Regions from separate parts of the Bacillus nitroreducens genome, predicted to be linked through region 2. Evidence: predicted binding sites of a transcription regulator. Region 2 holds the regulator's gene; the other holds the start of a gene.
The links. Region 2 encodes CtsR, which represses protease genes until heat stress. Its sites were predicted from a motif close to ATGGTCAATAAAGGTCAAACA; they were not measured.
Positions count from the first base shown of each region.

Region 1: clpP (ATP-dependent Clp endopeptidase proteolytic subunit ClpP) is a predicted target of CtsR. The motif match lies at 9,923-9,943, and genes of this name have one in related genera.

Region 1 covers NZ_CAXHYI020000003.1:1,848,829-1,863,650, reverse strand. The annotation lists gene eno (phosphopyruvate hydratase) at 1-1,174, opposite strand, end outside; gene gpmI (2,3-bisphosphoglycerate-independent phosphoglycerate mutase) at 1,217-2,752, opposite strand; gene tpiA (triose-phosphate isomerase) at 2,745-3,512, opposite strand; gene ACWPVE_RS12790 (phosphoglycerate kinase) at 3,672-4,856, opposite strand; gene gap (type I glyceraldehyde-3-phosphate dehydrogenase) at 5,053-6,060, opposite strand; gene ACWPVE_RS12780 (sugar-binding transcriptional regulator) at 6,118-7,137, opposite strand; gene ACWPVE_RS12775 (glutaredoxin family protein) at 7,472-7,711, opposite strand; gene rpoN (RNA polymerase factor sigma-54) at 7,749-9,053, opposite strand; gene ACWPVE_RS12765 (hypothetical protein) at 9,238-9,417, shown strand; tRNA gene ACWPVE_RS12760 (tRNA-Arg) at 9,464-9,535, opposite strand; gene clpP (ATP-dependent Clp endopeptidase proteolytic subunit ClpP) at 10,005-10,595, shown strand; gene ACWPVE_RS12750 (HPr family phosphocarrier protein) at 10,633-10,890, opposite strand; gene whiA (DNA-binding protein WhiA) at 11,037-11,978, opposite strand; gene ACWPVE_RS12740 (gluconeogenesis factor YvcK family protein) at 12,023-12,997, opposite strand; gene rapZ (RNase adapter RapZ) at 12,997-13,881, opposite strand; gene ACWPVE_RS12730 (NUDIX domain-containing protein) at 13,901-14,359, opposite strand.
Region 2 covers NZ_CAXHYI020000003.1:951,182-966,003, forward strand. The annotation lists gene radA (DNA repair protein RadA) at 1-89, opposite strand, end outside; gene clpC (ATP-dependent protease ATP-binding subunit ClpC) at 181-2,625, opposite strand; gene ACWPVE_RS08565 (protein arginine kinase) at 2,622-3,719, opposite strand; gene ACWPVE_RS08570 (UvrB/UvrC motif-containing protein) at 3,723-4,268, opposite strand; gene ACWPVE_RS08575 (CtsR family transcriptional regulator) at 4,448-4,909, opposite strand; gene ACWPVE_RS08580 (MgtC/SapB family protein) at 5,081-5,737, opposite strand; rRNA gene rrf (5S ribosomal RNA) at 6,034-6,149, opposite strand; rRNA gene ACWPVE_RS08590 (23S ribosomal RNA) at 6,323-9,254, opposite strand; rRNA gene ACWPVE_RS08595 (16S ribosomal RNA) at 9,704-11,253, opposite strand; tRNA gene ACWPVE_RS08600 (tRNA-Ala) at 11,331-11,406, opposite strand; tRNA gene ACWPVE_RS08605 (tRNA-Pro) at 11,423-11,499, opposite strand; tRNA gene ACWPVE_RS08610 (tRNA-Arg) at 11,503-11,579, opposite strand; tRNA gene ACWPVE_RS08615 (tRNA-Leu) at 11,594-11,682, opposite strand; tRNA gene ACWPVE_RS08620 (tRNA-Gly) at 11,701-11,775, opposite strand; tRNA gene ACWPVE_RS08625 (tRNA-Leu) at 11,780-11,860, opposite strand; tRNA gene ACWPVE_RS08630 (tRNA-Lys) at 11,874-11,949, opposite strand; tRNA gene ACWPVE_RS08635 (tRNA-Val) at 11,963-12,038, opposite strand; rRNA gene rrf (5S ribosomal RNA) at 12,048-12,163, opposite strand; rRNA gene ACWPVE_RS08645 (23S ribosomal RNA) at 12,383-14,822, opposite strand, start outside.

The DNA.
Region 1 (14,822 bases), 900 kb from region 2:
CAGTCTTGATTTGGCCAGCGTTTGTTGCTACTGCGATGTCAGCGATTGTGCTGTCCTCAGTTTCACCAGAACGGTGAGAGATAACTGCAGTGTAGCCAGCGCGTTTTGCCATTTCGATTGCATCAAATGTTTCTGTTAATGTACCGATTTGGTTAACTTTGATAAGGATAGAGTTACCTACGCCTCTTTCAATACCTTCAGAAAGTTTTTTCGTATTTGTTACGAATAGGTCGTCACCAACTAATTGAACTTTTTTACCAAGACGCTCAGTTAGAAGTTTGTGACCTTCCCAGTCGTTTTCATCTAAGCCATCTTCAATTGAGATGATTGGGTATTTTGAAACAAGGTCTGCATAGAATTCAACCATTTCTTCTGAAGTAAGGACTTTGCCTTCACCTTTAAGATGGTATTTACCGTCTTCTTTGTTGTAGAACTCAGAAGATGCAGCATCCATTGCTAGACGTACTTGTTCTCCTGGTTTGTAACCAGCTTTTTCGATAGCTTCTACGATTGTTTGTAGAGCTTCTTCGTTTGAACCAAGGTTTGGAGCGAATCCACCTTCATCACCTACAGCTGTGTTTAAGCCTTTTGCTTGTAGAACTCCTTTTAGTGCGTGGAAAATTTCTGCACCCATACGAAGTGCTTCTTTGAAGTTTTCAGCACCAACAGGCATAATCATGAATTCTTGGATGTCAACGTTGTTGTCAGCATGCTCTCCACCATTGATGATGTTCATCATTGGTACTGGAAGAGTTTTTGAGTTGAATCCACCAAGGTATTGGTATAAAGGAATTTCTAGGTGGTCAGCTGCTGCACGAGCTACTGCCATAGATACGCCAAGAATTGCGTTTGCACCTAATTTACCTTTGTTTTCAGTACCGTCAAGCTCAATTAATGCTTCGTCGATAGAAACTTGATCAGTTACATCGAAACCGATGATTTCTCCAGCAATGATTTCATTTACATTGTTTACTGCTGTTTGAACACCTTTTCCAAGGTAACGGCTCTTGTCGCCATCACGAAGTTCAACTGCTTCGTATTCACCAGTTGAAGCACCACTTGGTACTAACGCGCGGCCGAATGCACCTGACTCAGTATATACTTCAACCTCAACTGTAGGATTTCCACGAGAATCTAATACTTCACGAGCGTAAACATCTACGATAATTGACATTAAAAATCTCTCCTTGAAAATGAATTTTTTTAGTCGTTCAATTTATTTTTTTATTAAAGTGTTTCCAGTCATTTCAGCGGATTTTTGAACCCCTAGTAAGTCTAGCATAGTTGGCGCTAGGTCTCCAAGGATTCCATCTTCTCTTAATGTTAATCCTTCTTTTGTAACAATAACTGGTACTGGATTTGTTGTATGTGCAGTCATTGGTTTTCCTTCTAGGGTAACTACTTCATCAGAGTTACCATGGTCAGCTGTAATAATTGCTGAACCACCTTTTGCTAGAATGGCATCTACGATTTCACCAAGACATTCGTCTACTGTTTCAATCGCTTTAATTGTTGGCTCAAGCAAACCTGAGTGACCTACCATGTCTGGGTTTGCAAAGTTTAAAATAATTGCATCATGCTTGTCCTCTGCAATTTCTTTTAATAGAGCATCCCTCACCTCGTAAGCACTCATTTCAGGCTTAAGATCGTAGGTTGCAACCTTTGGTGAATCAATTAAGATTCTTGTTTCACCTGGGAATTCTTGCTCACGACCACCACTCATAAAGAATGTCACATGAGGATATTTTTCAGTTTCCGCAATACGGAGCTGTTTTAATCCATTCTGTGAAAGAACTTCTCCTAATGTGTTGTCAAGGTTTGTAGGCTTAAAGGCTACATAGCCATCGACACTTTCACTAAAGTGAGTTAAGCACACAAAGAATAAGTTTTGTGGGTGCTTTGGTCCACGATCAAATGAGCGGAAATCGTCATTTGTGAATGTGTTTGAAATTTGGATCGCACGGTCTGGTCTGAAATTATAAAAAATCACGGCATCATTGTCTTGAATGGTCGCAACAGGTGAACCATCTTCTTTAACCATGACAGATGGTAATACGAATTCGTCGTAAATTCCGTTTGCATAGGAGTCTTCAACAAGTTCGAATCCATTTTTATATGTAGGACCTTCTCCATAAACCATCGAACGATATGATTTTTCAACACGCTCCCAACGCTTGTCACGGTCCATAGAATAATAACGACCAGACAAGGTTGCGATTTCACCTACACCATACTCTTTGATTTTTTCATCTAGTTGTTCAAGATAGACCTTTGCAGTCTGTGGACCTACATCTCGTCCATCTAAGAAACCATGAATATATACTTTTTCGATACCTTCTGATGCAGCAAGTTTTAATAAAGCAAAAAGGTGATCGATGTGACTGTGTACACCACCATCCGATAATAAACCAAATAGGTGTAATGCTGTACCATTTTCTTTTACGTGTTTCATAGCTGCAAGGAAGGTTTCGTTTTTTTCAAATTCGTGATCACGAATGGCCACATTTACACGAGTTAAGCTTTGGTAGACGACACGGCCGGCACCGATATTTAAGTGTCCTACCTCTGAATTTCCCATTTGGCCTTCTGGTAAACCAACTGCCTCACCGCTAGCTTGTAAAGTAGCGTGTGGGTATTGGTTCCAATAGCGATCAAAATTTGGTTTGCTAGCTTGCGCTACTGCATTTCCTTTCACTTCATCGCGAAATGCGAATCCATCTAAAATAATTAGTGCTACGGGTGATTTACTCATTACTACCTGCCTCCAAAAGCTTTACGAAAGAGGAAGCATCGAGACTTGCGCCACCTACTAGAGCACCATCGATATCTGGTTGAGCCATGTATTCTTTAATGTTTTCTGGTTTTACACTTCCACCGTATTGAATGCGAACCGCATCGGCTACGTCGCTAGAGAATTGTTCTGCAATCACTTTACGGATGTGTGCACAAACCTCATTCGCATCTTCAGCTGAAGAAGATTTACCTGTACCAATTGCCCAAATTGGTTCATAAGCAATCACAACTTCTTTTGCTTGTTCAGCTGTTAAACCTGCTAATGCTTTTTGAATTTGAGACTCAACAAGGTCGTTTGTTTGTCCTGCTTCACGTTGCTCTAGAGTTTCACCACAGCATACGATTGGAGTTAATCCATGAGCGAATGCAGCAAGTGTTTTTTGGTTTACTGTTTCATCTGTTTCAGCAAACATTTCACGACGCTCAGAGTGACCAAGGATTACATATTCAACACCAATATCCTTCAATGCAACAGGGCTGATTTCACCTGTAAATGCACCACTCTCTTCAAAATGCATATTTTGAGCACCAATTTTAAGGTCATAGTTTCCTTCTTTTACATTTGCAACAAGGCGGTCTAAGAAAAGTGCTGGCGCACAAACAACAGAATCAACCTTATCTGGTGATGGAATTAGACCATTGATTTCTTCTACGAATTGAACTGCTTCAGGAAGAACTTTATTCATTTTCCAGTTTCCTGCAATGATTGGCTTTCTCATGTTTCACCATCCCTTTCAAATCGAAACGTACAAGATACATAGTTGTTAAAGACTATTAAAAAAGCTCCTGAGGGTGAGATTACCCTCCTTTATAGCCGATTGCACCTTGGACTAGGCATTCACCTAATATTTATTACCTAAATAATGGCCGTCACACTATTATTTATCGTTAAGTAACACAACTCCTGGAAGCTCTTTACCTTCCATGAATTCTAGTGATGCTCCGCCACCAGTAGAAATATGACTCATCTTATCAGCTAAACCGAATTTTTCAACTGCCGCCGCAGAGTCTCCACCACCGATAACAGAATAAGTATCAGTTGCGTCAGCTAATGCTTGACCTACTGCTTTTGTTCCATTAGCGAAAGCTTCTAATTCGAATACACCCATAGGGCCATTCCAGATTACAAGTTTAGAGTTTAAGATTACGTCTCTATAAAGTTCTTGTGTCTTCGGTCCGATATCGAGAGCTTCCCAGTCGCTTGGGATTTCTTCGATAGGAACAATCTTCGTATTTGCATCATTTGAGAAGTCATCTGCAACTTTTACATCAACAGGCATATAGAAGTTAACGCCTTTTTCTTTTGCTTTGTTCATGAATTGAGTAGCTAGATCAATCTTATCTTCTTCTAAAAGTGATTTACCGATTTCATGACCTTGTGCTTTTACGAAAGTATAAGCAAGTCCGCCGCCAATGATTAAGTTATCCACTTTTTCTAAAAGATTCTCGATAACACCGATTTTGTCCTTCACCTTCGCTCCACCGACAATAGCAGTGAATGGACGTTCAGGATTAGATAGTGCTTTACCAAGTACTTCAATTTCTTTTTCCATTAGGATACCTGCAACTGCTGGTAAGTGTTCTGCAATTCCTGCTGTAGAAGCATGAGCACGGTGAGCAGCTCCAAATGCATCGTTCACGTATACGTCAGCTAATGCTGCAAATTGTTTTGCTAGTTCTGGATCATTTTTTTCTTCACCAGGGTAGAAACGAACGTTTTCTAATAAAAGAACATCGCCTTCATTCATTTCTGAGATGACTTGTTCAACTTCTGGGCCATATGCTTCGTTTGTTTTGCGAACTTCAATTCCTAAGTGCTCTCCAAGACGCTTAGCTACTGGATCTAGGCGAAGTTCTTCCACTGCTTGACCTTTAGGACGACCAAGATGACTTGCTAGAATGACCTTTGCTCCTTCTTTGCGAAGGTGCTCAATTGTAGGTAATGCTGCACGAATACGAGTCTCATCTGTTACCTTACCGTCTTGCATTGGAACGTTAAAATCAACACGACAAAAAACTCGTTTGCCTTTAACATCAATATCTCTAACTGATTTCTTATTCACTGGAAGGCCTCCGTTCTATGTACTGTTTTTACGCCTAAACTTGCAAAAGAGTAGCTGAAACTAGGCGCATTTACATCAAAAAGGGAAGGGAACATTCCCTTCCCTACACAAGTTCTATTATAGTGGTTGTTCATTTTGTTTCCAAGAACAGTGTGTTTACTAATTAATGATTATGACATTCTATTTCGACTGTAGATTAAAGACCTTTTGATGCGATGTAATCTACTAGGTCAACTACACGGTGAGAGTATCCACTTTCGTTGTCATACCAAGAGATAACTTTAACCATGTTGCCTTCCATAACCATAGTAGAAAGAGCATCGATAGTTGAAGAATTTGGATTTCCGTTGTAGTCACCAGAAACTAGTGGCTCTTCACTGTAACCCATGATTCCGTCTAATTCATTTTCAGCTGCTTTACGAAGAGCTGCATTCACTTCTTCTACAGTTACTTCTTTATCTAATTCAGCAACTAAGTCAACAAGTGACACGTTTGGAGTTGGAACACGCATAGCTCCACCATTTAATTTACCTTTTAATTCAGGTAATACTAGTGAAACTGCTTTTGCAGCACCAGTTGTTGTTGGAATGATGTTTTCAGCTGCTGCACGTGCACGACGGTAGTCCTTATGTGGTAAGTCAAGGATTTGTTGGTCGTTTGTGTATGAGTGAACAGTTGTCATCATACCACGCTTAATACCAAAGTTTTCATGTAGAACTTTAGCAAATGGAGCTAAACAGTTTGTAGTACAAGACGCATTTGAAATAACGTCATGGCTAGCTGCATCATATTTGTCATGGTTAACACCCATAACGATTGTGATATCTTCGTCAGTTGCAGGAGCAGAAATGATTACTTTCTTTGCACCAGCTTCGATGTGTTTCGCAGCGTCAGCACGCTTAGTGAAACGACCAGTTGATTCAACAACAACTTCAACACCTAGGTCTCCCCAAGCTAGTTGAGCTGGGTCACGCTCAGCTTTAACAAGAATTTCTTTACCATTTACAACTAGGTTATTACCATTTACAGATACTTCTGCATCAAGAATTCCATGAACAGAGTCATACTTTAAAAGATGTGCTAACATGTTTGCATCTGTTAAATCGTTTACTGCTACCACTTCAACATTTGGATTTTTTAATGCCGCACGTAGTACGTTACGACCAATACGACCAAAACCATTAATACCAACTTTAACTGCCATTTAAAATTTCCTCCTTTGTATGTAAAACCTAAAAAATTATAGAAAGGGAGAATAATTTTATCCCTTTATTAACTCTTTTGCTGCACCTTCATCTGTTATTAACAGTGTTCTTGGTGCCTGCTTTAAGTATGCTTGGATGGCTTTCGCCTTCGAAGCACCTCCAGCTACTGCAATCACATCGTGTATTGCAGGAAGATCCTCTAGCTGGATACCAATTGTTTGAACGCGATGGACAACATTCCCATCTTCGTCAAAATAATACCCAAAAGCTTCTGCGACGGCATGAGATTCAATGATTTTCCTCATATCCTCATCGCTTGTTCTGCGCCGCTCAGCCATTGTAATAGCGTCTCCTATTCCATGGACAACCATACTTGATGACTTAATCAAATTCAAGACTTCACGAATGGATGGTTCTGCCACAAAAGATTGGTACGCTTCATTACTTACTACATCTGGTACATGGAGAAGCCGATAATCACCCGAGGCTTTTTCAGCCATCTTTGCGCAAATTGTATTTGCTTGGTTTTCTACACGTTCTCCAAGTCCACCTCTTGCTGGGACAAATAAAATGCTACGACCCTTTGAGTCAGGTGTCATCATTTCTGCTACTTCTACAAGGGTTGTACCACCAGTAACTGCGACGATATTTTCTCCAAAAAGCCTTTGTTTTATTCTTGAAACGCAAGCTCTTCCCATTTCTTTTTTCACCCAAGGAGTCGTGTCACTGTCGCCTGGAACGACAATCACTTCTTTTATCTTTAACTTCTCCTTAAGTTTCGATTCTAAAACCTTTAAACCTAAAACTTCCTTCATTACTTCTTCAAGGTCTTTTAACAGCTCTGCGCCCTCTTTTGTCAAACTCATGCCTGCAGTGCTAAAGTCCACCAGGTTTTGCTTCTTTAAAAATTCCACTTCACCGCGGAGAACTCGTTCACTATGACCAAGACTTGTTGAAAGATTCCTTCTTCCAATTGGTTGCATAAGTCGTATGTATTTGAGTATCTCATGGCGCTTTTGCATAACCTCGAGTAAATCAGGTAATAATTTTTGTTGTACCTCAATGATTGAACTCATTACTACATTTCCCCTTTTTTACCATAAGGGACTTTTTTTGTCCCGCTGTGACATATTATGTCCCGCTTACAGTAAAAAAAAACAACTCATGTAAAACAATATCGCCTTGCTACACTAATATATTAACAGTACTTTTAACAGAAAGCAATAAATAAAGTGAAACTTCTAGCAATGAGGAATTTCTAATCTTATTACTTGTTAAAGTCGGTAGAATAAGGGGTAAACGGCGTTGCTATAAAACATAGTTGCTCTTATTTCTAATATTTGGTTTCTATGGGCAGTTATGTCCCTCTGAATGGACATACTGCCCGTTTATGAGGCTATTTCTAGACAGTCAGGATGACTTTGCTTGAATTTCTTTCAAATATTCTTTAATAACTTCTTTGTGAATAATCCCTGACTCTACTTCGTTTCCATCGATTTCAATAACCGGGATCATGATCTGATACTTTTCTAGTAGCTCATCATCTTTATAAATATCAATCTCATTAAGAACTATGGGATATTCTTCGCCAAGTTCCTCAATTACCTTTTTGGCTTTCGTACAGAGTGAGCAATTTCCCTTTGAATACATAGTTACAAGAATGTGATCCAATTGTTACACTTCCATTCTACTTGCTATATCGTTTTCGCTTCGATGAAGATGGTATATTTAATTGGTCACGGTATTTTGCAATTGTTCGTCTAGAGACAATGATACCGTGTTCCTTTTTCAGTATATCGACAATCTCTTGGTCTGACAAAGGCTTTTGTTTATTTTCACCATCGATAAGCTGTTTCATAATATTTTTCACTTGAGTGGATGACGTATCAGCTGGCCCTGTTGTTTGGATATTCCGACTAAAAAAATATTTCATTTCATAAATACCGAATGGGGTTTGCACAAATTTATCCTTGACTGCACGACTTACCGTTGATTCGTGAATATCGAGTGAGTGCGCAATCTCACTCATAATCAATGGTTTTAAATGTGCGGGTCCCTTGATAAAAAAATCTAATTGACGATTGATGATTTCGTTCATCACGTTTTGCAGGGTTAATTTTCGTTGTTCCAGACTCCTCATAATCCATTGACACTGGTCCACTTTTTCCTGTAGATAGGATTTTGTATGTGAATCCTTCTCCTCTAAAAAATGTTGATAATACTGTAGGTTCAATGAAACCTTCGGTAAATATGAATCCTGCATTCTCATTGAAACTACTCCATCTTCAACCTGAATATCAAAATCCGGAATTATATATTGAGCATCTCCTCCTTGAAAAGCTGCTCCAGGTCTTGGTTGAAGGGTTTGAATAAAATCAAAAACTTCCTGTATGTCACTAAGCTTCACATCAAGATTCTTCGCAATTTCCTTCCAAGACTTTTCCGCGAAAAGCTCAAAATACTCTCTCACAATTGTTTCTGCTAATTCATTACGTTTTGGGAGTGCCTTCAATTGTAGCAAGAGACATTCCTGTAACGACCTTGCACCAACACCAATAGGATCTAAACCTTGAACAAATCGAATTGCATTTTCAATCGTTTCCGTATCGGCTTTTAGTTCTTTTGAAATCTCCTCTACAGGAAAATACAAATACCCGTTACTGTCTAAAAGTTGGATGATGTATTCAATCGTTTTTTTGCTTGTGTCATTTAGTTTCATATATGTTACTTGAGATAGTAAATGCTCGTATAATGTAGTTTCCTTTTTCTCGATATAGTCGATTGGATTCGTATATGTTTCTTTTGAGACCTTTGATTTTGACTGTCGAGTAAAATCAGTTGGTTTTACTTCGATTAGGGGATTTTCTAGTGTTTGCTCTTCTAGAAATTTAGTCAAATCCAAAGAAGAGTATTGTAAAAGAGTGATAGCTTGGGTTAATTCCTTTGTCATGACCAGCTTTAGAGATTGCTGTTGAAATAGACCTGTTTGCATATTCACCTACGCTCTCCCCTTTCCTTCACATTAACTTTGAAAGCGTTTACTATTTATTTGTAAAAGAATCCAAAACCTTCATTCTGATATTATTAACTTACTTCTATGGTATCGGAAAAGTTAAATTTTAGCACGCATTTTTCAACATTTTTTGAAAGATTCTATTTTAAAGAGGTGATTATAGTTGAAAGACAATAAAATCGAATACACTGGACCTCTTACAGGGACATTGGATGAGGCAAAAAAAATAACGAACAAGGAAGAAGAGTATGCAACCGAATTTGATCCTATCCAAACCATGTGGGGCGTAAATCCAGTTGATGAAGATCTGTACGAAGGAACTTTAGGGTATAAGGATAATTAAAATTAAAAACTGACCAGGAAAATAATTCCTGGTCAGTTTTTGCTAGCGCCCTCGGCAGGATTCGAACCCACGATAAGAGAACCGGAATCTCTTGTGCTATCCACTACACTACGAGGGCATGTAGAAAAGCGCATGCTTATAAAATTGAACGTCTACTAATGACTGCCACGTCCTGTGGCAAACATAGACGTCAGCACTTCCTGTGCAAGTCCTAAAAGCGCTGGAACCCCGACGAGTAGGCTGTTGCCGCCGCAGGAGGGGTTGAAGCTTGTCTCAAGGAGCTAAGCTCAGGAGCTAGACACTAAAAATTATATAAAGTTGAAATACAAGGTATTATCAACTGAGAATTGCACTCATCATTATATGACAGAATGTAAATGATTGCAAGATGTATGTTTTAAACCACTGTAAAACGGTTATGATGAAATAAGTATGAAAAAAATTTCCGTATCAATAAAGGTATGTGCTAAAAGTTTGTAGAATATGATAAATTAGTAAAGCGAATTGTTTGACCTTTACTGACCATAATTGTATTATGGAAATACATATTAATGATTTTTAATTCGTTTTTAAAAGGAGGAAATCAAATGAATTTAATTCCTACAGTTATTGAACAAACGAACCGTGGAGAGCGTGCTTATGATATTTACTCACGTTTATTAAAGGACCGTATTATCATGCTTGGTAGTGCGATTGATGACAATGTGGCTAACTCAATCGTGTCTCAGTTACTATTCTTAGCTGCAGAAGACCCTGAGAAAGATATTTCTTTATACATCAATAGCCCTGGTGGTTCAATCACGGCTGGTATGGCAATCTATGACACCATGCAGTTCATTAAGCCAAAAGTCTCTACGATTTGTATTGGAATGGCTGCTTCTATGGGTGCATTCTTACTTGCTGCTGGGGAAAAAGGCAAGCGTTTTGCGTTACCAAACAGTGAAGTGATGATTCACCAACCACTTGGTGGAGCACAAGGTCAAGCAACTGAAATTGAAATTGCGGCTAAGCGTATCTTATTCCTACGTGATAAGTTAAATAAAATTTTAGCTGAACGTACTGGCCAACCTTTAGAGGTTATTGAAAAAGATACAGATCGTGACAACTTCATGACTGCTGAAAAAGCAATGGAGTATGGATTAATCGATAAAGTGATGTTCCCACAAGAAAGTAAATAAGAATAAAATCCTCTCACCTAGTTGTGAGAGGATTTTTTTATGCCTCTTTTTGAATAAAATTAGTTAGTGCCTCAACAGCTGCTTCTTCATCAGTTCCTTCTGCGATTAAGGTAACTGTTGTACCACTGCCAACCGCTAAACTCATTAACCCCATAATGCTTTTAGCATTTACCTTTTTTCCGTCTTTCTCTAAAAAAATATCTGCAGAAAATTTATTTGCTTCTTGAACAAACATTGCTGCTGGACGAGCTTGTAAGCCCGTTCTTAATGCAACCACAACATGTCTTTCAATCATATTTTCTTCCTCCTCTATTTTGTGAACATATACTTAAGCTGTTCTTTTTTTAAGTAGTTTCTATTCATACGTAGAATAAATGAAAAAGGTTTCACTTATTCCTAAAAAATGATAGCGCTTTATTTGTTTTCTAGTGAGCAATTCGCTCACTTAATGGATTGCCCTGCACGCAGTTTATTGGCAATCTCATCAATTTTTCGAAGTCTGTGGTTAATCCCTGACTTACTAATTTTACCGCTTGTTACCATTTCACCAAGTTCTTTAAGTGTGACATCCTGATAAGCAACACGTAGTTCTGCAATTTCTCTTAATTTATCAGGTAAAATTCCAAGACCCACTGTTTCATCAATGTATCTTATATTCTCCACCTGACGAATCGATGCACCGATTGTCTTATTTAAATTAGCTGTTTCACAATTCACTAAGCGATTAACTGAATTTCGCATGTCTCGTACTATACGTACATCCTCATAACGGAGTAATGCTTGATGAGCCCCAATAATGTTGAGAAATTCAGTGATTTTTTCTGCTTCTTTTAAATAGGTAATAAAGCCCTTTTTACGTTCTAACGTTTTTGCATTGAGATCAAAAACGTTCATTAATTCACAAAGCGAATCATTATGTTCTTTGTATAATGAATAAATCTCAAGATGGTAAGAGGATGTTTCAGGATTATTGACAGAGCCTCCTGCCAGAAAGGCACCCCGTAAATAGGAGCGTTTGCAGCACTTTTTGGCAACCAATTCAGAAGATATTTCCTGCCTGAGCGTAAAACTTTCAAATATCTTTAAATCTTCTAAAATATCTTTTGCATCCTCAACAAGGCGAACAATATAAACATTGTTCTTCTTGAGTCTCATCTTTTTTCGAACGAGGAGCTCAACACCAACTTTATAGCATTTTTTTAGCAACGTATATATTCTTCTCGCAATAGCGGCGTTTTCCGTTTGGATGTCCACCACTATTTTTTGGTTGGAGAAGGAAAGTGCGCCATTCATTCGGATCAAAGCGGAAAGCTCAGCTCTTGTACAGCAATCTTTGATGTCTAAATTCGTAAGTTCTTTTTTCGTCTCTGATGCAAATGACACATGTCCCACCTCCCTTTGTATTCATAAAATTGATGGGTGATTTTTCAATCACCCTCCACTTCTTTCTTAACCATATCGTATAGAATGTTTGCTACTTTTGTTGTGTCGTGTCTTATTACATTATTATCGTATGAGATGATTTTATCATGGATGATAGATAAACTTAAAGTAGAAAGCTTTTCTACATCATAAACAACTGGCTTTGCCAATTCTTTGGCATATAGTTGCTTTATATCGTCAGGTATTTCACCATCATTCACTAAAATTGTATCAATGAACTTTACTCCCATATGATCAATTAAGGCTTGCACATGGTCGCTTGCAGAATAATTCAATGTTTCTCCTGCCTGTGTCATGACATTACAAATATACACCTTTTTTGCTTTTGCTTTTACAACTTCATCCCCAATTTTGGGAACAAGTAAATTAGGCAAAATACTTGTATAAAGGCTACCTGGACCGAGGACTATTAAATCAGCTTCACGTATCTTTTCCACTGACTCATTTAATGGTTCAATATCATCAGGTGTTAAAAAGACGCGTTTTATCTTTTTACCAGAGTATGGTATTTTGGATTCACCAGAAACGACTGTCCCATCCTCCATCTCTGCATGTAAAACGACGCTTTTATTTGCAGCTGGAAGTACCTTTCCTCTCACTTTTAAAACCTTACTCATCTCACCGACAGCATGAACAAAATCACCCGTTATCGTGGTCATTGCTGCAAGGATCAGGTTTCCAAGGGAATGTCCAGACAAACCATTTTTACCGCCAAACCGATGCTGAAATAAATCCTCAATTAAAGGCTCTACATCTGATAAAGCTGCTAATACATTTCGAATGTCACCAGGCGGTGGTATATCCATCTCATCACGAAGACGACCTGAAGAACCTCCATCATCTGCAACTGTCACAATTGCTGTAATATCAACAGGCTGATATTTTAACCCTCTTAAAAGGACGGAAAGTCCCGTCCCGCCACCAATGATGACAATCTTGGGATGTTTTGGCTCGGTCATTATTTTCTGTCCTTTCTCTTCTCAATATCTCGGTGAGAAACATGGGTTTCATACTCTTCCCTGAATTGATTTGCGATATATTCAGCAAGTGTAACTGAACGGTGTTGTCCGCCTGTACAACCAATCGCAATGACAAGTTGACTTTTGCCTTCACGCTTATATTGAGGAAGCATAAATGCAAGTAAGTCCGTTACTTTTTCAATAAACTTATGGGTTTCAGTCCATTTTAATACATAGCTCGAAACATCTTCATCAAGTCCGGTTTTAGGTCTCATTGCCTCAATATAGTGTGGATTTGGGAGAAAACGTACATCAAACACGAGGTCAGCATCAATCGGAATACCATATTTAAAACCAAACGACATCACGTTTACAGAAAAGGTAGGTCTAGAATGCGAAGCGAATTGCTTTAAGATTTTTTCTCGTAATTCCCTAGGCTTTAAATCTGATGTATCATATATATACTGTGCTCTTCCCTTTAATTCCTCAAGTATTTCTCGCTCAGCTTGGATTCCTTCTAGTGGAGAACCAGTTGGAGCTAGCGGATGTGAACGTCTTGTTTCCTTGTAGCGTGTAACAAGCGATGAATCCTTCGCATCTAGGAAAAGGATTTGTGGAGCAATCCATGATTTTTCCGATAGATCGTCAAGTGATTCGAATAAACTATCAAAAAAGTCGCGACCACGTAAGTCCATTACGAGTGCAACCTTATCCATTCTCCCACCAGATTCCTTCATCAACTCTAAGAATTTCGGAAGCAATGTTGGAGGAAGGTTATCCACGCAAAAATACCCTAAATCCTCAAAACTTTGAATCGCCACTGTTTTTCCAGCACCTGACATTCCCGTTATTATGACTAATTGTATTTCTGAACCAACACTCATCATTTTGCCTCCCTATTTTTCAGCTTGGATCTAGTCTGTATGAAAGTAATTTAAAATCTGGTGTATATGTAAATGTTCCATATATGACCCCAGAACCTTTAAGTACATAATCTAAAATATGATAATCACCAGGGGCCATCGGCAGATTCGGGATGTCTTTAATGTCCTGCCATTTGAGAACTCCCTCTTCCGATTCATTGACATTTTCTCCTTCAAATTCGTTTGCTAAGAAGGAAAACATCATCCATTCAGAAGTTACCTTGTCACCTTCTTTGATGATAAATGTAAAAATCCCTTTGATATCTGGATTCTTTACATATAGTCCCGTTTCTTCACGGTATTCACGGATACAAGAATCTCGAATGGATTCACCTGGTTCCATTTTTCCACCAGGGGCAACCCACCAACCGCGACGTGGTTTTTGTAAAAGTAATACTTGGTCATCTTTACGCACTAAACAATTTGTTACTCTTTGCAATCTCTTTCACCCCAAGTCGGCCTCATGGTAGGTAGACCGTTTGTAAGCAATCTTATTGTTATTATTATACTATTTCTTATAGGTACTCACAACGAACAAGATTTTCATATTATTTTTTATTTCAATTATAAATTTGTGATCATAAAGGAAGTTGAAGGACACCCTCGATAAAAACACGACGTCCTATGCGTCGAACGTCCAAAGTTCAAGGAGGCACAGCTTTGTAGTGTTGAAGCGTTTGTAGTTAATACGTGAGGAACAGAGAAGCTAGCCTACGCGTTTCCACAGGATGTGGTGACATAGAAGCGTCATTTTCGGCCGATTCCAAAAAAAGGGGGCACAGGGGATGTGTACCTGTGCCCAAAAAATATCTATTTTATAAAAAGGGGGTCAATTACTATTATCATCATACTCAAAATATATTTCATGCGTGTTACAGGAGAGTTAAAACATAATTACGTTT
Region 2 (14,822 bases):
CAGGAACTGCATCCAGGACATTTTCCCATCCATTTTGCTGATTCATAGCCACAGGATTGACAGGTAAATTTTGTCTTCGTTTTTGCCATTACTTTAGATCCTTTCTTTTAGCAAAAAAGAGGCATACATGAATCAACTATTTAATGTATACCTCTTTTTATAATTGCATTTACATTTTTGTTATTTCACTGTTTCTTTTACTTCTTCCGTACGAACTACAAATTCTCCATTTGCATAGTCCATCACGATTTTCTTTCCTTTTTCTATATTACCTCGTAATAGCTCCTCAGACAAACGGTCTTCAATTTGTTTTTGGATGGCACGGCGTAATGGACGAGCCCCATAATCTGGGTCATACCCTTCTTCTGCAATCCGATCTTTTGCCGCCTCCGTTAACTCAAGATCGAAGTCTTGCTCTGCAAGACGCTTACTTAACTGGTCTGACATTAGGGTAACTATTTCCTTCAAATGCTTCTTCTCGAGTGAGTGGAAGACAATAATTTCATCAATACGGTTAAGGAATTCAGGACGGAATGCCTTCTTCAATTCATCCATAACCTTACTCTTCATATTTTTGTAATCTTGTTTCTCATCTTCAAGTGCGAAGCCCAAATATTTATTTCGTTTTAATGTGCTAGCCCCAACATTTGAAGTCATAATTAATATGGTATTTCTAAAATCTACTGTTCGACCCTTAGAATCAGTCAAACGTCCATCTTCAAGGACTTGAAGTAAAATATTAAACACATCTGGGTGTGCCTTCTCAATTTCATCGAGTAAGATAACAGAATATGGTTTACGACGTACCTTTTCTGTTAATTGACCACCTTCTTCATATCCTACATACCCTGGTGGTGAACCTACTAATCTAGATGTCGAGTGCTTCTCCATGTATTCCGACATATCTACACGTATCATTGCATCTTCATCACCGAAAATCGACTCAGCTAGAGCACGGGCTAATTCTGTCTTTCCGACCCCTGTCGGTCCAAGGAATATAAAGGAACCTGTTGGTCGCTTTGGATCTTTTAATCCTGCTCGTGAACGTCTTACAGCCTTTGAAACTGCTTTTACAGCTTCCTCCTGACCAATTACACGTGAATGAAGAATTTGTTCCATATTTAATAATTTATTAGCTTCAGTTTGTGCTAACTTTGAAACAGGTATTCCTGTCCAGCTTGATACGACCATTGCGATATCATCTACTGTCACTTCGGAATTCTCCTGCCCTTGTTTTTCCTTCCAGTTTTTCTTCGTTTCTTCTAATTGTTCACGAAGACGTTGTTCAGAATCTCGTAATGAAGCCGCCTTTTCAAACTCTTGACTTTGTACCGCTGCATCCTTCTCTTTGCGAACCTCTTCAAGTTTTTGCTCAAGCTCCTTTAAGTTCGGTGGGGCTGTATAAGAACGAAGACGAACTTTTGATCCAGCTTCATCAATTAAATCAATTGCTTTATCTGGTAAAAAGCGATCTGATATATAACGGTCTGAAAGTTTAACAGCTTGAACAATTGACTCATCAGAAATTGAAACTCTATGGTGAGCTTCATAACGATCACGCAATCCTTTTAATATTTGAATAGATTCCTCAACAGATGGTTCATCCACCTGGATTGGTTGGAAACGGCGCTCTAAGGCAGCATCCTTTTCAATATACTTTCTATATTCATCTAATGTCGTCGCACCAATACATTGTAACTCTCCACGAGCAAGTGATGGTTTTAAAATATTTGACGCATCAATTGCACCTTCTGCACCACCAGCACCAATTAGCGTATGAAGTTCGTCGATAAATAGAATGATATTTCCTGCTTGGCGAATTTCATCCATTACCTTTTTTAAGCGGTCTTCAAATTCTCCACGATATTTTGTACCTGCAACAACTGTTCCCATATCAAGTGTCATTACACGCTTATCACGTAGTGTTTCTGGAACTTCATTGTTTATAATTTGCTGAGCTAAACCTTCTGCAATGGCTGTTTTACCTACACCAGGTTCCCCAATTAATACTGGATTATTTTTCGTACGACGGCTAAGTACTTCAATTACACGTTGAATCTCTTTACTACGCCCAATCACTGGGTCAAGGCTTCCTTCTCTCGCGATCGCAGTTAAATCACGTGCTAAACTATCTAATGTTGGAGTATTTGCGTTTGCTGATCCCCCACCATGATGTCCTGATGATGATTCATTACTACCTAATAGCTGTAGGACTTGTTGACGTGCTTTATTAAGGCTGACACCTAAATTATTTAAGACTCTAGCTGCCACACCTTCACCTTCACGGATTAATCCAAGGAGAATATGCTCAGTTCCTACATATGAATGACCAAGCTTTCGAGCCTCATCCATTGATAATTCAATTACCTTTTTCGCTCTTGGTGTGTAATGAATTGTCTGTGACCCTTCTTGACCTCTGCCAATAAGCGCTTCTACTTCTTTTTGAATCTTTTCTGGACCTAATCCTAGGGCGAGTAGGGCCTTTGCAGCGATTCCCTCGCCTTCTCGTATAAGACCTAATAATACATGTTCAGTTCCAATATTGTTATGTCCTAATCGTACAGCTTCCTCTTGAGCTAACGCTAATACCTTTTGAGCACGCTCAGTAAATCTGCCAAACATCATAATCCATCACCCTCCATGTCAGAAGTCTTATTATTTTCAAGCTTTAATCTTTCTCGTATAATAGACGCCCTTCTAACGTCCCTTTCATTTGGCCTTAACGCCCCACCAGCATATACCTGCAAGAATCCAGGTTGAGTTAATACCATGAGTTCATTAAGGATACTTCTGGATATATCTTTTATATAGCCCAGATCAATTCCCAATCGAACGTCGGACAAACATTTTGCCGCTTCCTTCGATTCAATGATCCTACTATTAGCTAATACCCCATAAGAACGGAATACCCGATCCTCCAACTGTATGTTAGAGGTTTTCATAAGCGCTTCACGTGCAGAGCGCTCTTGTGCTATAAGTTGCGCTACCACACTCTTTAAATCTTCTACAATATCTTCTTCTGTCTTTCCAAGCGTAATTTGATTAGATATTTGAAAAATATTTCCTAACGCCTCACTGCCTTCACCGTAAATTCCTCTGACGACTAAACCAAGTTGATTAATAGCTGGAATGATGCGGCTCATTTGGTGAGTAAGAATAAGTGCTGGCAAATGCATCATCACTGAGGCACGTAGTCCAGTTCCAACATTAGTTGGGCAACTTGTTAAATATCCTCTCGATTCATCAAACGCATAGTCAACATGCTCTTCTATCCAGTCATCTAAATCATTTGCAACTTGTAAACTCTGCGATAATTGTAGTCCTGGGAATAAACATTGTATTCGAATATGATCCTCTTCATTAATCATTATGCTAACTTCTTCATTTTCTGATAAAAGACATGCTCCATACGTGGAATCCTCTGCTAAATGTGGACTAATTAAATGCTTTTCAACGAGTACCCTTTTTTGAACTGGCTGTAACTCCATCATTTTTAATAACTCTAATTTTCCTATTTTAGGAAAGCTTTTCTGTGAAAAACCGTTTTGGAACACATCCACAACTTGCTGTGCTTCTTCATTTGAGTAAACCGTAGAAAAGGGAATGTTTTTTAAGTTACGAGCAAGCCTGATCCTTGAACTTAAGACAATATCTGAATCCGGCCCTTCTTGACTCATCCATGCACATAAGGCTTGATTGATAAAATGTTCAAGAGACATCGTTTACACCTCCCCCTCTCTGTGACCACTTAACTTTTTCTCTAGAGCTCTTACGTGGTCACGAACATCTGCAGCCTTTTCAAATTCTTCTAAAGAAATATATTCCTGAAGCTTTTGCTTCAGTTGTTCAATCTCTTTTCGAATATGGAAGGTACCTCCGATTCGTTTCGGAATTTTCCCTGTATGATGTGTGTTGCCACTATGCAGTCTTTTAAGAATCGGGGTAAGATGTTTTTCAAAAGTTGGGTAACAATTCGAACAGCCGAATCGACCAACCTTTGCAAACTGTTGGAAAGTCATTTTACATTTCTCGCATTGTAAAATTTCATTTTGTTGAAATGCATTTTGCTTTGAACCTGCAAGAGGCTCAAATTGAAGAAGTCCTGCTAATAAGTTATCTATAGAAAAGCCAGATGTGCCTGGAAACATAAACATTTCACTTTTTTCATGAGCACAATGTTCACAAACATGAACCTCGGTTTTTTCGCCATTAATAATTTTTGTAAAATGTAATGTTGCTGGGCGCTGATTGCATTCTTGGCATATCATGGTTAACACCTTCCTACTTAATCAAATACGAATTGACGTATTATCGCCTGATTTATATACCAAACGAAGTGAGTTGAAAAAGTTGCCATAGGTCATGGCGTCGTTCTTTTCCTGTTCATGGTCCGAAAAGTTTATTTTAAAATATTTAATGCATTGTCTAGAAGCTTTCTTTTTAAAAATTATCGATACATGAGAGATGTAAGCATTGCTTTTAACATTCTTGCTCTCAACTCATCCCGATGAGGAAGATCAATAAACAATACAGATCGATCGATAACGCTTAACATGATTTTTGCTTCTCTTTTTGATATCACTTTCTCCTCTATCAACCGCAGAATAACATCTTCAGCGCTTGCTTGGGAGATTCGCTTATCAATAAGCCTTACAAGTTGATTAACGAGCTGTGAATCGTCATTCATCTTCACTTTCATGATCCGAATGTATCCACCACCACCTCGTTTACTTTCGACTAAATAGCCTCTTTCTAAGGTAAACCTTGTATTTATAACATAATTAATTTGAGATGGGACACATTCAAATTTATCAGCAATCTCACTTCTTTTAATTTCAACAATCGCTCGATCACTTGTATCAAGAACACTTTTCAAATATTGTTCAATGATATCAGATATATTCCTCAATTATGACCACACCTCACTCTGACTTTGACTATATTTGACTATAGTTATAATATAAAATGACCGCACTAATTTTTCAACTGTTTCGTTTCCCAATAGTGAAAGTAGGCAATCATTTTTTAAGGCATTTACTATCCTATACTCTCCAAATATGGTACATCTCTAAACGCAAAATCAGAAAATTTTTTGTACCATTTTGTGTTTAGACATTTCTTCATATAGTCTTAGACGCTCATCTTTACTGGCTACTTCAACATCAATCGTATATTGGCAATTCTGATCTGCTTTGTCCTTAGAATACTTAATATTGAAGTCCCTCACTTGAAAGCCATTGTCTTTAAACAATTCCAAGATGGATGAAAAAGAAGAAATATCCTCATTAATAATAATATGAACGGTTTTTCTTTTTGTCGATTTAAAAAAGATTTCTTCAAACCGATTAAGAAAAATTAAACTAAGTAAAACGACTATTGTTGTTAAGATAGCTGGGGCATACATACCTAACCCAATAATTAAACCTAGACCAGCTACAACCCAGATAGAGGCTGCTGTTGTTAACCCTCGAACAGTCGCATCCCTTACAAGAATCGTCCCCGCACCTAAAAATCCAATTCCACTAATCACATAAGATGGAATCCTAGCAGGATCAAAACGGACATTTGTGCTCATTTCCAAATACGGCTGAAACCCGTAAATGGACATTAACATCATTAAACAAGAACCAACTCCGACCAATAAATGTGTACGAAATCCTGCAGGGTGCTTATTTACCTCTCTCTCTAACCCAACTAACCCACATAATAATGCTGCCATAAATATTCGAATCGACATTGTTATAAACTCTTGCGTTTGGAATGATGCAATAAACTGTGTCAAATTACATCCCCCTGTTCTAAATCCAATATTATGTAATTCGATAGACAAACCAAATCCCCTTTTTTAAAAAAGAAAAATTTTGTGTTTTATCATTATACGACTTACACCAAAATTTATGAATCTCCGGAACTGTTTTTTTAGAATAGTATCAGAGCTAGTATTTGATATAATTTCTTATTAAATCTTAACCGTCCCAGGATTTTTTTATTAAAACACAAAAAAGACCAACCATAACGGCTGATCTTTTAGGTGCTTAGCGACGTCCTACTCTCACAGGGGCAATGCCCCAACTACCATCGGCGCTGAAGAGCTTAACTTCCGTGTTCGGTATGGGAACGGGTGTGACCTCTTCGCTATCGTCACTAAACTATAAGAAGGATTCATTCCTTCAAAACTAGATAACGCATGCACATTCATTAATGTCTTGCTTCGGCTCCTAGCCTCTCGAGGTCGCTTCACTTCTTCTGTCAAAGTCTATGACTTTTCCCTCAGAAGTTCCAGCGCTTGTCGTGGCTGTACAGTCGCCTGCGCATTTCTATTTTGGTTAAGTCCTCGATCGATTAGTATCAGTCAGCTGCACATGTCACCATGCTTCCACCTCTGACCTATCAACCTCGTCATCTTCGAGGGATCTTACTAGTTTAACACTATGGGAAATCTCATCTTGAGGGGGGCTTCATGCTTAGATGCTTTCAGCACTTATCCCTTCCACACATAGCTACCCAGCTATGCCCTTGGCAGGACAACTGGTACACCAGCGGTGTGTCCATCCCGGTCCTCTCGTACTAAGGACAGCTCCTCTCAAATTTCCTACGCCCACGACGGATAGGGACCGAACTGTCTCACGACGTTCTGAACCCAGCTCGCGTACCGCTTTAATGGGCGAACAGCCCAACCCTTGGGACCGACTACAGCCCCAGGATGCGATGAGCCGACATCGAGGTGCCAAACCTCCCCGTCGATGTGGACTCTTGGGGGAGATAAGCCTGTTATCCCCGGGGTAGCTTTTATCCGTTGAGCGATGGCCCTTCCATGCGGAACCACCGGATCACTAAGCCCGACTTTCGTCCCTGCTCGACTTGTAGGTCTCGCAGTCAAGCTCCCTTGTGCCTTTACACTCTACGAATGATTTCCAACCATTCTGAGGGAACCTTTGGGCGCCTCCGTTACTCTTTAGGAGGCGACCGCCCCAGTCAAACTGCCCACCTGACACTGTCTCCAAGGCCGATAAGGCCTTCGGGTTAGAATTTCAATACAGCCAGGGTAGTATCCCACCGACGCCTCCACCGAAGCTAGCGCTCCGGCTTCCAAGGCTCCTACCTATCCTGTACAAGCTGTACCAAAATTCAATATCAGGTTGCAGTAAAGCTCCACGGGGTCTTTCCGTCCTGTCGCGGGTAACCTGCATCTTCACAGGTACTATAATTTCACCGAGTCTCTCGTTGAGACAGTGCCCAGATCGTTACACCTTTCGTGCGGGTCAGAACTTACCTGACAAGGAATTTCGCTACCTTAGGACCGTTATAGTTACGGCCGCCGTTTACTGGGGCTTCGATTCAGAGCTTCGCTTGCGCTAACCCCTCCTCTTAACCTTCCAGCACCGGGCAGGTGTCAGCCCCTATACTTCGCCTTGCGGCTTCGCAGAGACCTGTGTTTTTGCTAAACAGTCGCCTGGGCCTATTCACTGCGGCTTTTCAGGGCTATGCACCCTAAAAAGCACCCCTTCTCCCGAAGTTACGGGGTCATTTTGCCGAGTTCCTTAACGAGAGTTCTCTCGATCACCTTAGGATTCTCTCCTCGCCTACCTGTGTCGGTTTGCGGTACGGGCACCATTTACCTCGCTAGAAGCTTTTCTTGGCAGTGTGGAATCAGGAACTTCGGTACTATATTTCCCTCGCCATCACAGCTCAACCTTACGGTAAGCGGATTTGCCTACTTACCAGTCTAACTGCTTGGACGCACATATCCAACAGTGCGCTTACCCTATCCTCCTGCGTCCCTCCATCGCTCAAACGGTAAAGAGGTGGTACAGGAATATCAACCTGTTGTCCATCGCCTACGCTTTTCAGCCTCGGCTTAGGTCCCGACTAACCCTGAGCGGACGAGCCTTCCTCAGGAAACCTTAGGCATTCGGTGGAGGGGATTCTCACCCCTCTTTCGCTACTCATACCGGCATTCTCACTTCTAAGCGCTCCACCAGTCCTCACGGTCTGACTTCGCTGCACTTAGAACGCTCTCCTACCATTGTTCGTAAGAACAATCCACAGCTTCGGTGATACGTTTAGCCCCGGTACATTTTCGGCGCAGAGTCACTCGACCAGTGAGCTATTACGCACTCTTTAAATGGTGGCTGCTTCTAAGCCAACATCCTGGTTGTCTAAGCAACTCCACATCCTTTTCCACTTAACGTATACTTTGGGACCTTAGCTGGTGGTCTGGGCTGTTTCCCTCTTGACTACGGATCTTATCACTCGCAGTCTGACTCCCGAGAATCAAGTCTTTGGCATTCGGAGTTTGACTGAATTCGGTAACCCGATGAGGGCCCCTAGTCCAATCAGTGCTCTACCTCCAAGACTCTATACTCGAGGCTAGCCCTAAAGCTATTTCGGAGAGAACCAGCTATCTCCAAGTTCGATTGGAATTTCTCCGCTACCCACACCTCATCCCCGCACTTTTCAACGTACGTGGGTTCGGGCCTCCATTCAGTGTTACCTGAACTTCACCCTGGACATGGGTAGATCACCTGGTTTCGGGTCTACGACCACGTACTCATTCGCCCTATTCAGACTCGCTTTCGCTGCGGCTCCGTCTCTTCGACTTAACCTTGCACGTAATCGTAACTCGCCGGTTCATTCTACAAAAGGCACGCCATCACACATGAATGTGCTTTGACTACTTGTAGGCACACGGTTTCAGGTTCTATTTCACTCCCCTCCCGGGGTGCTTTTCACCTTTCCCTCACGGTACTGGTTCACTATCGGTCACTAGGGAGTATTTAGCCTTGGGAGATGGTCCTCCCAGCTTCCGACGGGATTTCACGTGTCCCGCCGTACTCAGGATCCACTCAAGAGAGAACGAAGTTTCGACTACAGGGTTGTTACCTTCTCTGACGGACCTTTCCAGGTCGCTTCGTCTACTTCGCTCTTTTGTAACTCCGTATAGAGTGTCCTACAACCCCAAGAGGCAAGCCTCTTGGTTTGGGCTATCTTCCGTTTCGCTCGCCGCTACTCAGGAAATCGCGTTTGCTTTCTCTTCCTCTGGGTACTTAGATGTTTCAGTTCCCCAGGTCTACCTTCGCTTACCCTATGAATTCAGGTAAGGATACTGCCCCATTACGAGCAGTGGGTTTCCCCATTCGGAAATCTTCGGATCAATGCTTACTTACAGCTCCCCGAAGCATATCGGTGTTAGTACCGTCCTTCATCGGCTCCTAGTGCCAAGGCATCCACCGTGCGCCCTTTATAACTTAACCTGTTCGGCTTCGATAAGCTTCAAATTTCTTCGCTTCTCATGCGCCTATAAGTTTAAAGAACTTTACTTCAATGAATGTTTTGTTACGTTATCTAGTTTTCAAGGAACGAAGCTACTGACTTCAATCACATCGTGATTTACATCAGTGAATAGTCTCCATGCAGCTTTGCGATGAGGAATTAATCATCATTGACTAATCTTGCAGACGCAAGCGCAATTGATTTTTGCGAAAGGCAAAAATCGACCTTTGAGAGAAAAAGCACTCTCAAAACTGACCACAATACAATACGTCTTTTTATGAAGTTCGTAGAACTTCTATTGTCTAGCTACGGTTCCTAGCCTCTCGAGGTTACTTCACTTCTTCTGTCAAAGTCTGCTGACTTTCCCTTCAGAAGTTCCAGCACTTGTCGAGGCTGAACAGTCACCTTCGCTTTTCGACTTTTTCCTTAGAAAGGAGGTGATCCAGCCGCACCTTCCGATACGGCTACCTTGTTACGACTTCACCCCAATCATCTGTCCCACCTTAGGCGGCTGGCTCCTTACGGTTACCCCACCGACTTCGGGTGTTACAAACTCTCGTGGTGTGACGGGCGGTGTGTACAAGGCCCGGGAACGTATTCACCGCGGCATGCTGATCCGCGATTACTAGCGATTCCGGCTTCATGCAGGCGAGTTGCAGCCTGCAATCCGAACTGAGAATGGTTTTATGGGATTGGCTTAACCTCGCGGTTTCGCTGCCCTTTGTACCATCCATTGTAGCACGTGTGTAGCCCAGGTCATAAGGGGCATGATGATTTGACGTCATCCCCACCTTCCTCCGGTTTGTCACCGGCAGTCACCTTAGAGTGCCCAACTGAATGCTGGCAACTAAGATCAAGGGTTGCGCTCGTTGCGGGACTTAACCCAACATCTCACGACACGAGCTGACGACAACCATGCACCACCTGTCACTCTGTCCCCGAAGGGAACGTCCTATCTCTAGGAGTGTCAGAGGATGTCAAGACCTGGTAAGGTTCTTCGCGTTGCTTCGAATTAAACCACATGCTCCACCGCTTGTGCGGGCCCCCGTCAATTCCTTTGAGTTTCAGTCTTGCGACCGTACTCCCCAGGCGGAGTGCTTAATGCGTTGACTTCAGCACTAAAGGGCGGAAACCCTCTAACACTTAGCACTCATCGTTTACGGCGTGGACTACCAGGGTATCTAATCCTGTTCGCTCCCCACGCTTTCGCGCCTCAGCGTCAGTTACAGACCAGAGAGCCGCCTTCGCCACTGGTGTTCCTCCACATCTCTACGCATTTCACCGCTACACGTGGAATTCCGCTCTCCTCTTCTGCACTCAAGTCCCCCAGTTTCCAATGACCCTCCACGGTTGAGCCGTGGGCTTTCACATCAGACTTAAAGGACCGCCTGCGCGCGCTTTACGCCCAATAATTCCGGATAACGCTTGCCACCTACGTATTACCGCGGCTGCTGGCACGTAGTTAGCCGTGGCTTTCTGGTTAGGTACCGTCAAGGTACCGCCCTATTCGAACGATACTTGTTCTTCCCTAACAACAGAGCTTTACGATCCGAAGACCTTCTTCGCTCACGCGGCGTTGCTCCGTCAGACTTTCGTCCATTGCGGAAGATTCCCTACTGCTGCCTCCCGTAGGAGTCTGGGCCGTGTCTCAGTCCCAGTGTGGCCGATCACCCTCTCAGGTCGGCTACGCATCGTTGCCTTGGTGAGCCGTTACCTCACCAACTAGCTAATGCGCCGCGGGCCCATCCGTAAGTGATAGCAAGAAGCCATCTTTTAATATAAGACCATGTGGTCTCATATGTTATCCGGTATTAGCTCCGGTTTCCCGAAGTTATCCCAGTCTTACAGGTAGGTTGCCCACGTGTTACTCACCCGTCCGCCGCTAATCTTTGGGAGCAAGCTCCCTTAGATTCGCTCGACTTGCATGTATTAGGCACGCCGCCAGCGTTCATCCTGAGCCAGGATCAAACTCTCCAATAGAGTATTGATTGCTCAATAAGTTTTGTTACTTAGAATTAACGTTGACGCTTGTATTGTGTTCAGTTTTCAAAGAACTTTGGTGGAGCCTAGCGGGATCGAACCGCTGACCTCCTGCGTGCAAGGCAGGCGCTCTCCCAGCTGAGCTAAGGCCCCAAATAAATTATATTAGTGGTCGGGAAGACAGGATTCGAACCTGCGACCCCTTGGTCCCAAACCAAGTGCTCTACCAAGCTGAGCTACTTCCCGTAATGGCGCGCCCGAAAGGAGTCGAACCCATAACCTTCTGATCCGTAGTCAGACGCTCTATCCAATTGAGCTACGGGCGCAATTACTATTTAAATGGTGCCGAGGACCGGAATCGAACCGGTACGGTAGTCACCTACCGCAGGATTTTAAGTCCTGTGCGTCTGCCAGTTCCGCCACCCCGGCAATTTAACAAATAACTTCTGGAGCGGAAGACGGGATTCGAACCCGCGACCCCCACCTTGGCAAGGTGGTGTTCTACCACTGAACTACTTCCGCATAATGCGGGTGAAGGGACTCGAACCCCCACGTCAAAGACACTAGATCCTAAGTCTAGCGCGTCTGCCAATTCCGCCACACCCGCATATTTGAATAAATGGTGAGCCATGAAGGATTCGAACCTTCGACCCTCTGATTAAAAGTCAGATGCTCTACCGACTGAGCTAATGGCTCGTACTATAAAAGATGGTGGAGGATGACGGGATCGAACCGCCGACCCCCTGCTTGTAAGGCAGGTGCTCTCCCAGCTGAGCTAATCCTCCAAACATTTTGCCTAGCGACGTCCTACTCTCACAGGGGCAATGCCCCAACTACCATCGGCGCTGAGAAGCTTAACTTCCGTGTTCGGTATGGGAACGGGTGTGACCTTCTCGCTATCGTCACTAGACTTTTTTATGAGGAACCTTACCTATTATAATCTCTTTTCGAGATTAGTCAACAGGAAATTCATTCCTTCAAAACTAGATAACGTACGCACATTCATTAATGTCTTGCTTCGGCTCCTAGCCTCTCGAGGTCGCTTCACTTCTTCTGTCAAAGTCTATGACTTTTCCCTCAGAAGTTCCAGCGCTTGTCGTGGCTGTACAGTCGCCTGCGCATTTCTATTTTGGTTAAGTCCTCGATCGATTAGTATCAGTCAGCTGCACATGTCACCATGCTTCCACCTCTGACCTATCAACCTCGTCATCTTCGAGGGATCTTACTAGTTTAACACTATGGGAAATCTCATCTTGAGGGGGGCTTCATGCTTAGATGCTTTCAGCACTTATCCCTTCCACACATAGCTACCCAGCTATGCCCTTGGCAGGACAACTGGTACACCAGCGGTGTGTCCATCCCGGTCCTCTCGTACTAAGGACAGCTCCTCTCAAATTTCCTACGCCCACGACGGATAGGGACCGAACTGTCTCACGACGTTCTGAACCCAGCTCGCGTACCGCTTTAATGGGCGAACAGCCCAACCCTTGGGACCGACTACAGCCCCAGGATGCGATGAGCCGACATCGAGGTGCCAAACCTCCCCGTCGATGTGGACTCTTGGGGGAGATAAGCCTGTTATCCCCGGGGTAGCTTTTATCCGTTGAGCGATGGCCCTTCCATGCGGAACCACCGGATCACTAAGCCCGACTTTCGTCCCTGCTCGACTTGTAGGTCTCGCAGTCAAGCTCCCTTGTGCCTTTACACTCTACGAATGATTTCCAACCATTCTGAGGGAACCTTTGGGCGCCTCCGTTACTCTTTAGGAGGCGACCGCCCCAGTCAAACTGCCCACCTGACACTGTCTCCAAGGCCGATAAGGCCTTCGGGTTAGAATTTCAATACAGCCAGGGTAGTATCCCACCGACGCCTCCACCGAAGCTAGCGCTCCGGCTTCCAAGGCTCCTACCTATCCTGTACAAGCTGTACCAAAATTCAATATCAGGTTGCAGTAAAGCTCCACGGGGTCTTTCCGTCCTGTCGCGGGTAACCTGCATCTTCACAGGTACTATAATTTCACCGAGTCTCTCGTTGAGACAGTGCCCAGATCGTTACACCTTTCGTGCGGGTCAGAACTTACCTGACAAGGAATTTCGCTACCTTAGGACCGTTATAGTTACGGCCGCCGTTTACTGGGGCTTCGATTCAGAGCTTCGCTTGCGCTAACCCCTCCTCTTAACCTTCCAGCACCGGGCAGGTGTCAGCCCCTATACTTCGCCTTGCGGCTTCGCAGAGACCTGTGTTTTTGCTAAACAGTCGCCTGGGCCTATTCACTGCGGCTTTTCAGGGCTATGCACCCTAAAAAGCACCCCTTCTCCCGAAGTTACGGGGTCATTTTGCCGAGTTCCTTAACGAGAGTTCTCTCGATCACCTTAGGATTCTCTCCTCGCCTACCTGTGTCGGTTTGCGGTACGGGCACCATTTACCTCGCTAGAAGCTTTTCTTGGCAGTGTGGAATCAGGAACTTCGGTACTATATTTCCCTCGCCATCACAGCTCAACCTTACGGTAAGCGGATTTGCCTACTTACCAGTCTAACTGCTTGGACGCACATATCCAACAGTGCGCTTACCCTATCCTCCTGCGTCCCTCCATCGCTCAAACGGTAAAGAGGTGGTACAGGAATATCAACCTGTTGTCCATCGCCTACGCTTTTCAGCCTCGGCTTAGGTCCCGACTAACCCTGAGCGGACGAGCCTTCCTCAGGAAACCTTAGGCATTCGGTGGAGGGGATTCTCACCCCTCTTTCGCTACTCATACCGGCATTCTCACTTCTAAGCGCTCCACCAGTCCTCACGGTCTGACTTCGCTGCACTTAGAACGCTCTCCTACCATTGTTCGTAAGAACAATCCACAGCTTCGGTGATACGTTTAGCCCCGGTACATTTTCGGCGCAGAGTCACTCGACCAGTGAGCTATTACGCACTCTTTAAATGGTGGCTGCTTCTAAGCCAACATCCTGGTTGTCTAAGCAACTCCACATCCTTTTCCACTTAACGTATACTTTGGGACCTTAGCTGGTGGTCTGGGCTGTTTCCCTCTTGACTACGGATCTTATCACTCGCAGTCTGACTCCCGAGAATCAAGTCTTTGGCATTCGGAGTTTGACTGAATTCGGTAACCCGATGAGGGCCCCTAGTCCAATCAGTGCTCTACCTCCAAGACTCTATACTCGAGGCTAGCCCTAAAGCTATTTCGGAGAGAACCAGCTATCTCCAAGTTCGATTGGAATTTCTCCGCTACCCACACCTCATCCCCGCACTTTTCAACGTACGTGGGTTCGGGCCTCCATTCAGTGTTACCTGAACTTCACCCTGGACATGGGTAGATCACCTGGTTTCGGGTCTACGACCACGTACTCATTCGCCCTATTCAGACTCGCTTTCGCTGCGGCTCCGTCTCTTCGACTTAACCTTGCACGTAATCGTAACTCGCCGGTTCATTCTACAAAAGGCACGCCATCACACATGAATGTGCTTTGACTACTTGTAGGCACACGGTTTCAGGTTCTATTTCACTCCCCTCCCGGGGTGCTTTTCACCTTTCCCTCACGGTACTGGTTCACTATCG